3 regions of the Bacillus paranthracis genome follow, and region 2 is predicted to be linked to each of the others. Evidence: predicted binding sites of a transcription regulator. Region 2 holds the regulator's gene; each other region holds the start of a gene.
What was found. The regulator LexA, encoded in region 2, represses DNA repair genes until DNA is damaged. The targets are predictions, from matches to a motif close to CGAACATATGTTCG.
Positions count from the first base shown of each region.

Region 1 (4,291 bases), 730 kb from region 2:
GCTTTAATCTGTGGGGTGTTATATAGCTTAACAGGAAAAAAAGTTATGAGTGGTGTCTCCCCTTTATTAACTACAATGAGTATGACGGTATTGGGTACTGGGTTTTTAGCAGGCCTTTCTTTATATGAAGATGGATGGGGAAAGGTTGGGACGTTTTCTTTACAGGGATGGATAGAAATGTTGTATATGGTCATATGCGGGACGTTAATTGGATATATCGTGTTTAATAAAGGAGTAGAAGAGTTAGGTGCAAGCAAAGCGAGTATGTATTTAAATCTAACTCCTATTGTAGCTACTTGTATATCAGTTGTCCTATATGGAGCAGCTGTTACGTGGCAACAGATAGTTGGAATGGCAATCGTATTAATTGGAGTCTATATAGCGACGGTACAATCCAATAAAGATATAAAAAAGCTTTCAAGTAATCAATATGTTTCGAAATAGGTAGAAATCATTGGACTCTATAAGTCTTAATGAGAGTAATCTATGAATTAGGGATAAAACCCCCATTTCCGGAAAAACTACTAATGAAAGTATGATTTTGCCTAAAAGAGGTGAACGGAAATGAAATGGATACTGATTGCGATGCAAGCTTTCGTTATGATGTTTTGTTTCGTTTATGGAACGAATGCGAAGGCGGAAGGGCCAGTACCAGAAGTAACAGAGAAAGACCCTCAAGTTACAATTTTATTAGAGCGAATGTATGTTGATGGAGAAGTAAGTGAGGAAATCTTTACAGAAAAAGTAGCAGACTTAGAAAAGTTTTTACAGCAGTATAAAGAATGGCAGCTCGTTGATCGTGATGATGTACAAATCGTATTACAAAAGAAAGTTGACGATATTTCTCCGTTGTTAAAAACGAGCGGTTATTTTGGCGTGTCAGAGGAAGGGATATTACAAATTTTTAAAGGTGTACCGAAAAGCGATAATGCGATTCATTCCTTCTTTCAAATTGATATGAAAAAGCTTGAGAGTTATGAGCGTGCGAAATTGAAACGTGGTATTCGTATTAAATCAAAAGAAGGTTTTGTGAAGACGATTGAAAAAATGAAACAATATGCAGTGCAAAATAAGAAAAAAGCAGCTCATGGTGAGCTGCTTTTTTTCTTATTTATTTTTATCTAAAATTTGTTTTGCGATTTCATCGATTAGCATATCTTTTCCGATTGGATTGAAAGCTTTCGTATTGAAGATTTCGTTTGATACTTCATATACGTGATTGTTTTTTACAGCTTTATTGTCTTTCCAGACGGCACTGTTTTTGTAGTCTTCGTAAACTTTATCAGCTTCGCCGCCAAAGTTTACTATAAACATTTGATCAGGTTGGAATGCAACAAGACCTTCTAGCGATACTTGCGCCATCGTTTGTTTTAAATCTGTGCCTTTTGTTGCTGGAAGTTTTAAGTCGTTAAAGATGATGTCACCGTACCCGAAGCTACCGTATACACGGAAGTTTTGTGGTGTAACTGCGATGAACATAAAGCTCTCATCTTTTGTTTTCTCTTTAATCTTTTTAGATAAAGAGTCGGCTTTTTTATCGTAGTCTGCAATCCATTTGTCGGCTTTCTTTTCTTCGTCAAATAGTTTACCTACTTCTTTAAACTTACCGCGCCAGTCTTCTAAGTTTGTTTCTAGAACAACTGTCGGTGCTACTTTTTCTAGTTGATCATAAATTTTTAATTGACGATTGTTCAAAATAATTAAGTCTGGTTTTAAAGCAGTAACAGCTTCTAAATCAACTTTAGGTGCCCAATACCAACCTACTGCTTTTACTCCGTCTAGCTTTTCTGTCAAATGCTTTTGGATTTTATCTTTATATGTATTTGCTGTACCAACAGGTTTGTGTCCAAGAAGTAATAATTCTTCTGTTGAACCAGATAAATCAACAATTCTCTTTGGATTTACTGGAATTGTAGCTTCCCCTTTAGCGTGTTTTACAACTTTTGTTTTCGGTTGTTCTTTTGCTTTTGATTCTTCTTTTTGAGAAGAACAGCCAACGATAGAAAGAACAACTAGCATAATAGTAAATAAAATAAATAGCTTACGTTTCATCCTGATGTAACCCTTTTAATTAATATTGATAATCATTATCGACCTCTGTATATTAATGTGCTTTAACCTTTCTGTCAATGAAAATAACAGAAGTTTCAAATAGAGAACATTTGTTGGGGCAGTCTCGCTTTTCTATCATTAAATATGTTAAAATGGAATACATGATTTAAGAGGGAGAGATTGTATTTTGTTTGAATATGTTACAGGTTACGTGGAGTATGTAGGACCGGAATATGTCGTAATTGATCATAATGGAATTGGTTATCAAATTTTCACACCGAATCCGTATGTATTTCAAAGAAGTAAGCAAGAAATCCGTGTCTATACATATCATTATGTGAGAGAAGATATTATGGCGCTTTACGGGTTTAAAACACGTGAAGAGCGTTTATTATTTACAAAGTTGTTAGGTGTGTCTGGTATTGGACCAAAAGGCGCTCTTGCAATATTAGCTTCTGGTCAAACAGGACAGGTCGTTCAAGCGATTGAACATGAGGACGAGAAGTTTTTAGTGAAGTTCCCGGGCGTAGGAAAGAAAACAGCGCGCCAAATGATTTTAGATTTAAAAGGAAAACTAGCAGACGTTGTACCAGATGCATTTGTTGATTTATTCTCAGACGAAGAACGTTTTGATGAGAAGAAAGGTTCGTCAGCTGAGCTTGATGAGGCGCTGGAAGCTCTGCGCGCACTTGGATACGCGGAACGAGAAGTTTCTCGCGTTGTACCAGAGTTATTAAAAGAATCATTAACGACGGATCAGTATATTAAAAAGGCACTTAGTCTTTTACTAAATGGTAAGAGGTGAGTATAATGGACGAACGTCTCCTTTCAGGGGAATCTGCATATGAAGATGCGGATTTAGAATATTCATTACGGCCACAGACGCTCCGTCAGTATATTGGCCAAGATAAAGCGAAACATAATTTAGAAGTGTTTATTGAAGCGGCGAAAATGCGTGAAGAAACGTTAGATCACGTGCTTTTATATGGACCACCAGGACTTGGTAAAACGACGCTTGCAAATATTATTGCCAATGAAATGGGCGTAAATGTTAGAACAACTTCAGGTCCAGCAATCGAAAGGCCAGGAGATTTAGCAGCTGTATTAACATCGCTTCAACCAGGGGATGTATTATTTATTGATGAAATTCATCGTTTGCATAGATCAATTGAAGAAGTACTATATCCTGCGATGGAAGATTTTTGCCTTGATATTGTAATTGGAAAAGGACCGTCAGCAAGGTCTGTACGTTTAGATTTACCGCCATTTACATTAGTTGGAGCAACGACGCGTGCGGGAGCATTATCAGCGCCATTACGTGACCGTTTCGGTGTACTTTCAAGATTAGAGTATTACACAGTAGATCAGCTTTCTGCGATTGTTGAACGTACAGCAGAAGTATTCGAAGTTGAAATTGACTCGTTAGCCGCACTAGAAATTGCAAGACGTGCTCGTGGTACACCTCGTATTGCGAATCGTTTATTACGACGTGTGCGAGATTTCGCACAAGTTCGTGGTAACGGAACGGTTACGATGGAAATTACACAAATGGCATTAGAATTGCTGCAAGTAGATAAATTAGGTCTAGATCATATTGACCATAAATTATTGCTTGGTATTATTGAGAAGTTCCGTGGTGGTCCAGTTGGATTAGAAACGGTTTCGGCAACGATTGGAGAAGAATCTCATACGATTGAAGATGTGTATGAGCCGTATTTATTACAAATTGGCTTTTTACAACGAACGCCAAGGGGTCGAATTGTAACGCCACTTGCATATGAGCATTTCGGAATGGAGATGCCAAAAGTATGACGGAGATGCCAAAATTGCTTATTACAGCAGGGATCTTACTTATCGTTGTTGGCTTAGCTTGGAAGTTCATTGGAAGACTTCCGGGCGATATTTTTGTGAAAAAAGGAAACGTTACCTTTTATTTTCCTATCATTACATGTATTGTGTTAAGTATTGTATTATCTTTTATTATGTATATAATAAATCGATTCAAATAAGAAATAGGTGGATATAGTTATGGATATTAATCTGTTTGATTTTCATTTACCAGAAGAACTTATTGCACAAGTCCCATTAGAAGAGCGTGAAACATCAAGATTAATGGTGTTAGACCGTGAAACAGGCGATATTGAGCATAAACATTTTACGGACATTCTTTCTTACTTACATGAGGGGGATTGCTTAGTTTTAAATGAAACGAAAGTAATGCCTGCTCGTCTGCATGGTG
Region 1 covers NZ_CP101135.1:4,151,367-4,155,657, reverse strand. Annotated here, with positions in the region: gene NLJ82_RS21510 (DMT family transporter) at 1-444, shown strand, start outside; gene NLJ82_RS21505 (BofC C-terminal domain-containing protein) at 565-1,125, shown strand; gene NLJ82_RS21500 (iron-hydroxamate ABC transporter substrate-binding protein) at 1,108-2,052, opposite strand; gene ruvA (Holliday junction DNA helicase RuvA) at 2,240-2,857, shown strand; gene ruvB (Holliday junction branch migration DNA helicase RuvB) at 2,863-3,864, shown strand; gene NLJ82_RS21485 (DUF2905 domain-containing protein) at 3,861-4,061, shown strand; gene queA (tRNA preQ1(34) S-adenosylmethionine ribosyltransferase-isomerase QueA) at 4,081-4,291, shown strand, end outside.
Region 1: a site for LexA is predicted at 2,156-2,169, ahead of ruvA (Holliday junction DNA helicase RuvA). Genes of this name have one in related genera too.

Region 2 (4,291 bases):
GGTAACTGATTATGAAGAGAAAACACAAAAATGGCTTGATCAACCTATTGGAACCATCCACGGTGACATGCAAATTTCAGATGCTATGCAAACTCGTTTGCAAGACCATCCTTTTATTGAATTCATAAATAAAATACAGATGGATATGGCTAATGTTTCTATTTCTTGTACAAGCTTATTCCATAATACATCTCCGGGTTTCCCGACATATGTAACAATGCGTGACATCGTTTCTAATTATATTTATCCAAATACATTAAAAGTAATTAGAATAACTGGAGCTGATATAAAAGATGCTCTCGAACTCTCTGCTTCTTATTTCACATTAAAAGAAGATGGAACCATCATCGTAAACCCTAGCTACATAGAACCAAAACCGCAACACTATAATTACGATATGTGGGAAGGAATTTCGTACGTATTAAACATTTCCAAACCAATTGGCGACAGAGTAGAATCTTTACAGCATAAAGGCACTCCTCTTAATATGAGTGAAGAATATGATGTCGTTATGAATAATTATCGCGCGAGCGGCGGAGGGAATTTCTTTATGTTTCAAAATAAGCCCGTAATAAAAGATATACCAACAGATATGTCTGAACTTATCGCTAACTATATATTGAAGCATAAAAAGATAGAAGCAACAGTTAATAACAACTGGAAAGTTATTAAATAAATAAAAAAAGATGGGCTTCGCCCATCTTTTAGTTTAATTTTGCATTATCTTGCTTTTTTAAAGCTTTTAATTTCGCCGGTGTAACATCAGTACCTTGTTCGTTAACGACTTTAATTCCTTTTAGTTCGTTTAACATATTTTGACGAAATCCTTTTAAATATTGTTCACGTAGCGATTGACGCTCACGTTGTTCTTCTTCAGTTAAACCTTCAGCTTTTGCTTTTTTCGCTAAGAAGTTAATGCGTTCAACGAGTTCGTGACTAAGCATCTCGAATCCCCCTTCTACTCAAAACTGATTATTATCATACAATAGTTACTCTTCTTTATCAAGCAATTGCTTTGTATACTCTACATATCTACGATGTACCGTCGCTTTTGAAACATTATGACCAAAGCCACGTAGTGTTGCTGCAATTTCTTCGAAAGTAAGTTCACTCTTACGTAAACGTACAATTTCCTCAATTGGCACTTCTTTCTTCTCTCGTCCTACACTTAAATGACGATTCTTTAAATTATTTTCTGGACGATAGCCTTTTTCTACTGCTCGTTGCATACCACGTTTAATTTTTAAATTATGAATCTTTCTTTGATACTCTTCAACAATACCAATAATATCTAATACCATTGAATCAGAATCCGACAATTGCAATTCACCATTATGTGTATGCGTATATACTTTTATTCCTTCTTTATGTAAACAGTGCATTAACGCAATCTTTGCATTCCCCCTACCAAGGCGCGTTTCATCTTGTATAAGTAGCACATCAATTTGTTCGTCTCGAATTGTATCTAGCACTTCTAATATGCCATCACGTTCAATTGTATAGCCACTAGCCTGCTCTTCAATCACCTTAGTAACATTCATTTGATAGCGCTCCGCTAAATGCAATAATTCATCTTTTTGACGTAATAATGATGTTTCTTGCGCTTCTTTTGTTGTACTCACACGCGCATAAATAATTGCATTCATTATGAACCCCTCTTTCTCACTATAATTTCCCTTTAGTGTAACATAAATTCGCCTTTTGTTCGAACTTATGTTTGTAGAATGTTTTTTCACATGTTATACTTATTAATAAGAAAAATGAAAGAAAACGAGGTGTTAGAAAACATGGAAAAGTTAACGAAACGCCAGCAAGACATTCTCGACTTTATTAAGCTAAAAGTACAAGAAAAAGGATATCCACCTTCCGTACGTGAAATTGGCCAAGCAGTCGGCCTCGCTTCTAGTTCTACAGTGCACGGACATTTATCAAGATTAGAAGAAAAAGGATACATTCGACGCGATCCAACAAAACCACGCGCAATTGAAATTTTAGGTGAAGACCGAATGGATACAGAAACACAATCTGTTATTCAAGTTCCAATTGTCGGGAAAGTTACTGCTGGATTACCAATTACAGCAGTCGAAAGCGTTGAGGAACACTTCCCTCTTCCAGCTAGCATTGTCGCAGGAGCAGATCAAGTGTTTATGTTACGTATTTCTGGAGATAGTATGATTGAAGCTGGTATTTTCGATGGAGATTTAGTTGTTGTTCGCCAACAACAGTCTGCATATAATGGTGAAATTGTAGTCGCTTTAACAGAAGATAATGAAGCAACTGTTAAACGTTTCTATAAAGAAAAAGACCATTTCCGTCTACAACCGGAAAACTCTTCATTAGAACCTATTATTTTAAAGCAAGTGTCAGTTATCGGCAAAGTAATTGGCGTATATCGTGATTTACATTAAGAATAAAAAAGAAGATAATTACCTTATTTATATAAGGTAATTATCTTCTTTTTTGTATTTTGATAGATTTTCACACATTCTATTTCTTACGAACGCGTTTCAATCGTCACATCGCCCGCAGCTGTTTTACCGCTAATCTTTTTACTCCCATTACCAATCGTTACGTCTTTATTTTCTTCATTAAAAATTGTTACATCCCCGGCAGCACTTTGCCCAGTAATTACCGCATCTTTTGGTTTTTCCGATAAAGTAATATTTACATCTCCCGCAGTTGAACTTGCTTCTAGATTGTACTTAGAATCATGATCTAGAATATTTATTTCCCCACTGGTCGTTTTTGCAGTCACTTTCCCTATTACTTTTTTAAAGTTTACTTCACCAGCTTTTGTAGATCCCTCCACATTCTTAGCCGTTACATGTTTCAAATCCACTTCTCCAGTAAGTGTTCTAGCACTTACACGGTCACTTTTCACATCACTTATTTCAATTTGTCCAGCAGATGAATTTACTTTTACATCTTGGTAAGAGCGTTCAGGCACAAGGAGAGTCAATGTAGACGTTTGAAACCTAAAATCGTAAAAAGAAAAATCAAATGAAGCACCTTTTTCTCTTTCCCCAATGATTTTTAATGTGTCACCATCTTCAGTAATATGAATCTCTTGTTTACGCGCATCTCCTAATTGCTTTACATAAAAAGAAGCGTCAGGAGATTTTTGGACAACAATATCCCCGACATCTAACTTAACTTCTATATTTTTTAGTGTTTCGTTTTTAATTATATCTTCTTTGTTTCCTTTTTCTGCAGTTTGCACTGCTTTTTCATATGTTTGTGAAATTCCTATTACTCCAATAATGATACAAGCGATCGCTACTAACAATATTTTTTTCATCATCTACTCCCCTTTTATCATTTTGAAGTTCCATATGACATAACGTACACATAACCTTTTAAACCACTTCGTACTATAATAAGCGATAATACATAACAACAAACCTATCCCAACAAATGTTATACTTACGAATACATCTAACCATATAAATGTACCCATAAATACTTTTCCAATAACGAAAAATGGTGTAACTACACTAACAATCCCACCGACCCAAAAAGAGAATATAAAAGCGATAATTGCAACTAACGGGCCTAATACAATAATGAAATTAAACAAACTAAGTCCAATCGCTGCCATGACAGCTCTTGTCACATTTGAAGTTGACGGATCTTTTTTCATTTCATCAAATCGATACATCGCAAGTAATTCTTTTGCAATTACTTTCGGAGAGCCAAGACCCTTTATTATTTCCGATTCAGTTTTCCCCTCTTCTATCCCAAACTGAAAATGCTCTTCATAATCAAATAAAATATCTTTCCTCTCTTCGTCCGGTAACTTTCTAAGATGACTTGATAATTCCTTAAGAAACTGTTCTTTACTCATCCCATTCCACCCCTTCAATAATTTCTTGTACACCTTTCGCAAAATCACGCCACTCTGTTACTAACAAATTCAGTTGCGTTTCCCCTTGCTCAGTTAGTTGATAATATTTGCGAGGTGGTCCTTCCGTAGATTCTTTTAAATACGTTTGAAAATATCCTTCCTTCGTTAAACGGCGTAATAAAGGATATACTGACCCTTCCGATATTAAAAATTTATTTGAGATTTGCTGAACAAGTTCATAGCCGTAACAATCCTTACGTTTCACAAGTGCCAGTACACATAGTTCTAACACACCTTTTTTAAACTGAACGTTCAAGGACAATCCCCCTTTCTCATTTCAGTACTGTTCAATACACAGTACCTTCCTTATCCATAATATACCACTTAGTATTGTTTATTGCAAGGTACTATATTTTTAAACACTCGAACTTTAGTATGAAACATATC
Region 2 covers NZ_CP101135.1:3,417,758-3,422,048, forward strand. Annotated here, with positions in the region: gene NLJ82_RS17490 (bifunctional metallophosphatase/5'-nucleotidase) at 1-676, shown strand, start outside; gene NLJ82_RS17495 (DUF896 domain-containing protein) at 705-944, opposite strand; gene NLJ82_RS17500 (YneB family resolvase-like protein) at 990-1,646, opposite strand; gene lexA (transcriptional repressor LexA) at 1,788-2,408, shown strand; gene NLJ82_RS17510 (DUF4097 family beta strand repeat-containing protein) at 2,495-3,301, opposite strand; gene NLJ82_RS17515 (DUF1700 domain-containing protein) at 3,302-3,844, opposite strand; gene NLJ82_RS17520 (PadR family transcriptional regulator) at 3,837-4,160, opposite strand.

Region 3 (4,291 bases), 520 kb from region 2:
GGTGAGAACCTCGCTAATTTCTCCCCTGGATTCCCATGACTACCTCTTTCAATTGATGTAACTGTCGAACGCATAATTTGTCCATCTTCGACTTGAATCGGCTTTTTCGTATCATTATCAGAAATAACATGACCAAGTGCCCCATATTTCATAGAATCAGGATGAACAAATGTCATTGTTCCGATTCCAGCTGCCGAATCACGAATATATAAACCAATGCGATAAGACGATTCTCCACTGTCTTTTTGTGGTGTTAATTTAGTGCGGATATGCTTTCCATCCCTTAGCAAAACGAGATTAAGCGGTTCGCCTGTTTCCCCACTATTATGAATAAATGGTGCTACATCACTCATTCTTTCAATTGTTTTACCATTAATTTCAGTAATCATATCTCCAATTTGCACACCAGCTGTTTCACCAGGAGATACTTTCCCTTTTTCAGTTTGAATTAAATGATGGCCTACAACAAGTATCCCTTTTGTGTTTAACTTTACACCAATTGATTGTCCACCTGGAATAACTTTGAAATCTTTTAATACTCTCACATTTACTTTTTTCACTGGAAAACCAGCAAGCTGAAACACCATATCTGCTTCACCATTTTGATGAGAATTTACCATAAGTCCTTGTTTTTGTTCATTTGAACTTACTGTAAACACATGACGATCTGTAGATGAAGCTTTAAATACTGGTAATGAAGCTATTTCTGATTGTTGTCCTTCAAAAACAACAAGTTGCTTCGGAGATGAAATAAACGTCCGAAGCGGTTTAAAACACCCAATAAAAACTAAAGAAACAAGGAGAAAAATACCTATTATTTTGCGAAATCTTTCTAATTTCAATTTGTTCACTCTCCTCGCTCCTACCCCACATTCAGCCTTTTGGCTTCACTTTTTAATCTCTCCTTGCAATGCTTTATTTATAACCGGAAGAATTAAGAAATCATCATTTGAGAAAAAAAGCTATCCATTACTGGATAGCCTCTGCTGTCTGTTTAAAATGATGCGCTTGCGTAAGTAATTCTTTCGCATGTTCTGTCGTTAAATCTGTAATTTCCACACCAGAAATCATTCGAGCTATTTCTGTTACTTTATCCTCCATAGTTAAAACGGTAACTGATGTAATTGTTCGATCATTTGCTACTTGTTTTCGAATAAATAAATGCGAATCCGCCATTGAAGCTACTTGAGGTAAGTGCGTAATACAAAGTACTTGTGAGTTTACTGATACTCGATAAATCTTTTCCGCAATAGCCTGTGCGACCCGGCCACTTACACCAGTATCCACTTCATCAAAAATAACAGATGCAACACCTTGATGCTTAGAAAAAATGCTTTTTAAAGCTAAAATAATACGGGATAACTCTCCGCCAGAAGCAACCTTTGAAAGTGGTTTTAGCGGCTCACCCGGATTTGTTGAAATATAAAATTCCACATGATCGTAACCATCCGCTGTAAGTCTTACCGGTGCTCCCTCCACGAGAGGCTCTTCTGCATTTCCTTCTCGCTTCATAATTCTCACTTCAAATTTTGTTTTTTCCATATATAATTCTTTTAATTCCTGATGAATGGCATTTGTAAGATGTTCTGCAAGTTCATGACGCATATTACTTAACAACGTTGCTTCTTTCAGAATAACACTTTCTAATTCCTTCAACTGTTTCTTCGTCGTTTCAATATGAACGTCTTTATTTTCAATCGTAAAAATTTCTTGTTCAATTTTATCAGCATACGCTAAAATCTCTTCTACAGTATTTCCATATTTTCTCTTTAGCATACGAATTTCATTTAAACGCGTTTCAATTTCATCTAAGCGATTCGGATCATATTCCATCATATCGAGCTTTTCTCTTAGTTGATAGGCAACTTCTTCTAATAAATAATAACTATTGGCAATGGAATCATGATTTTCTTGATACACTTCATCTAAATGTGTAATACTCTCCATTTGTCCCATTGCGCTTCGTACATTATCTAACCCTTGTCCGTCAGCACTTAACGAGCGATACGCATCCCCTAATGCTTTGTAAATTTTTTCGAAATTAGAAATTTGCAATCGTTCTTCAGTTAAGTCATTTTCTTCATCTATCTTTAAATCCGCTTTACGGATTTCTTCATGCTGAAATTGAATTAAATCTAAACGATGTGCCATTTGTTGTTCATTTTCACTTAACGATTTCAACTGTTTTTTTAATTTCTCATAGTCAGCATATACGTTTTGGTATATATCTAATTGTTTAACGATACGCTCTCCATCAAAATGATCGAGCATAAATAGATGACGTTCTTCATTCATTAAGTCTTGCGTTTCGTGTTGTCCATGAATATCAACAAGTGTTTTTCCAATTTCTTTTAATACACTAAGGGTAACTAGTTTTCCATTTACACGACATACACTTTTTCCGTTTGCAGCGATATCACGCTTCAAAATAATCATGCCGTCTTCTATTTCTATATCCAACTCTTCTGCTTTTTCAATACATGGATGCTTATCATCTTCCACATAAAATAGCCCCTCTATCTCAGCTTTTTCTGTTCCGTATCGAACAAATTCTGCTGAACCACGGCCACCTACAAGTAAACTAATCGCATCAATAATAATCGATTTTCCGGCCCCTGTTTCACCACTTAAAACCGTTAATCCTTTTTGAAAAGAAATATTTAATGCCTCAATAATAGCAAAGTTTCTAATCGATAATTCCGATAACAATGCCCCATTCACCTCGTTATAAACTAATCCCCTATGAAGGGCTTTTCTCAGTTCTTTATTCAAATAGTCATACTATATGTTTGTATGTATAAATTACTTTTCTAACCGCTCCATTGTACCAAACATTTGTTTTACGGGTCAATCCACCTATTTCCTAATTTTATTCAAAGAAAATATTATATTACAATTAAGAATTCACGTTTTTAACCAATAAAAATATCCTGTTCGCTTTCCACTTTACAGAGGAAAGCAAACAAGATTTTTTATTACAGCATATTTAAGAAACGATCAGAGACAACACCTGTATCTTCAGGTGTACGGCAAATAATTAAGCAAGTGTCATCACCACAAATGGTTCCGATAATCTCATCCCACTCTAAATGATCAATAAGTGCTCCAAGTGAATGAGCGTTACCAGGCAATGTTTTTAGCACAAGCATATGTCCTGCCGTGTCTAATTTTACAAATGAATCCACTAGATTACGTTTTAATTTTTGTAACGGGTTAAATCGTTGATCTGCTGGCAAACTATATTTATAGCGACCATCATGTAATGGCACTTTCACTAAGTGCAATTCTTTAATATCGCGCGATACTGTTGCTTGCGTTACATTAAATCCCTCATTACGTAAAATATCAACTAATTCATCTTGTGTTTCAATTTCTTTGTTCGCAATAATTTCCCTGATTTTAATATGGCGCTGACCTTTATTCATACATTTGCACCTCACACTATCTCTTACCATAGTTTAAACATTGGTATACTTCACTTATTTATGTTAACTTATAATTCGTTACTTGTACACAATTGTTTTTACAATCATTATACAATTACAACAAAAAGAGGAACAACATATGTTATTCCCCTTTCCCTTTTTGTTTTAGGACATCATGTGCCTCTGTAACTACTTGCTCAACAGAAACTGGAGAATGATTTTCGCCATTCTCACGTTCACCATGCCATTTCAGATGAATTAAAAATTCAATATTACCATCCCCGCCCGTAATTGGTGAGAATGTTAAGCCTTCTACGTCGTATCCTTCTTTTATAGCAAAGTCGACAATCATTTCTACGACAGCCTCATGTACTTTTCGATCGCGAACGATACCCTTTTTACCAACTTGCTCTCTTCCAGCTTCAAACTGCGGTTTAATTAACGCTGCTACATCCCCGTTCGGCATAAGCATTGTTTTTAAAACTGGCAATATAAGTTTTAATGATATAAACGAAACATCGATACTAGCAAATTGCGGTAAACCACGTTCTAAGTCTGCTGGTGTTACGTAACGGAAGTTCGTTCGTTCCATTACGACAACACGCTCATCTTGACGCAATTTCCAAGCAAGTTGATTGTACCCTACATCTAATGCATAAGATAATTTCGCTCCATTTTGAAGCGCGCAATCGGTAAAGCCACCAGTTGATGAACCAATATCTATCATAACTTTATCTTGTAAATCAAGATGAAATGTCTCTAATGCCTTTTCAAGTTTATAACCACCACGGCTTACATACGGCATAACTTGCCCCTTCACCGTAATCTCTGTATCTTGTGGGATTTTCTCCCCTGGCTTATCCAAT
Region 3 covers NZ_CP101135.1:3,935,636-3,939,926, forward strand. Annotated here, with positions in the region: gene spoIVB (SpoIVB peptidase) at 1-851, opposite strand, end outside; gene recN (DNA repair protein RecN) at 970-2,709, opposite strand; gene argR (arginine repressor ArgR) at 2,976-3,425, opposite strand; gene NLJ82_RS20305 (TlyA family rRNA (cytidine-2'-O)-methyltransferase) at 3,568-4,291, opposite strand, start outside.
Region 3: a site for LexA is predicted at 2,829-2,842, ahead of recN (DNA repair protein RecN). Genes of this name have one in related genera too.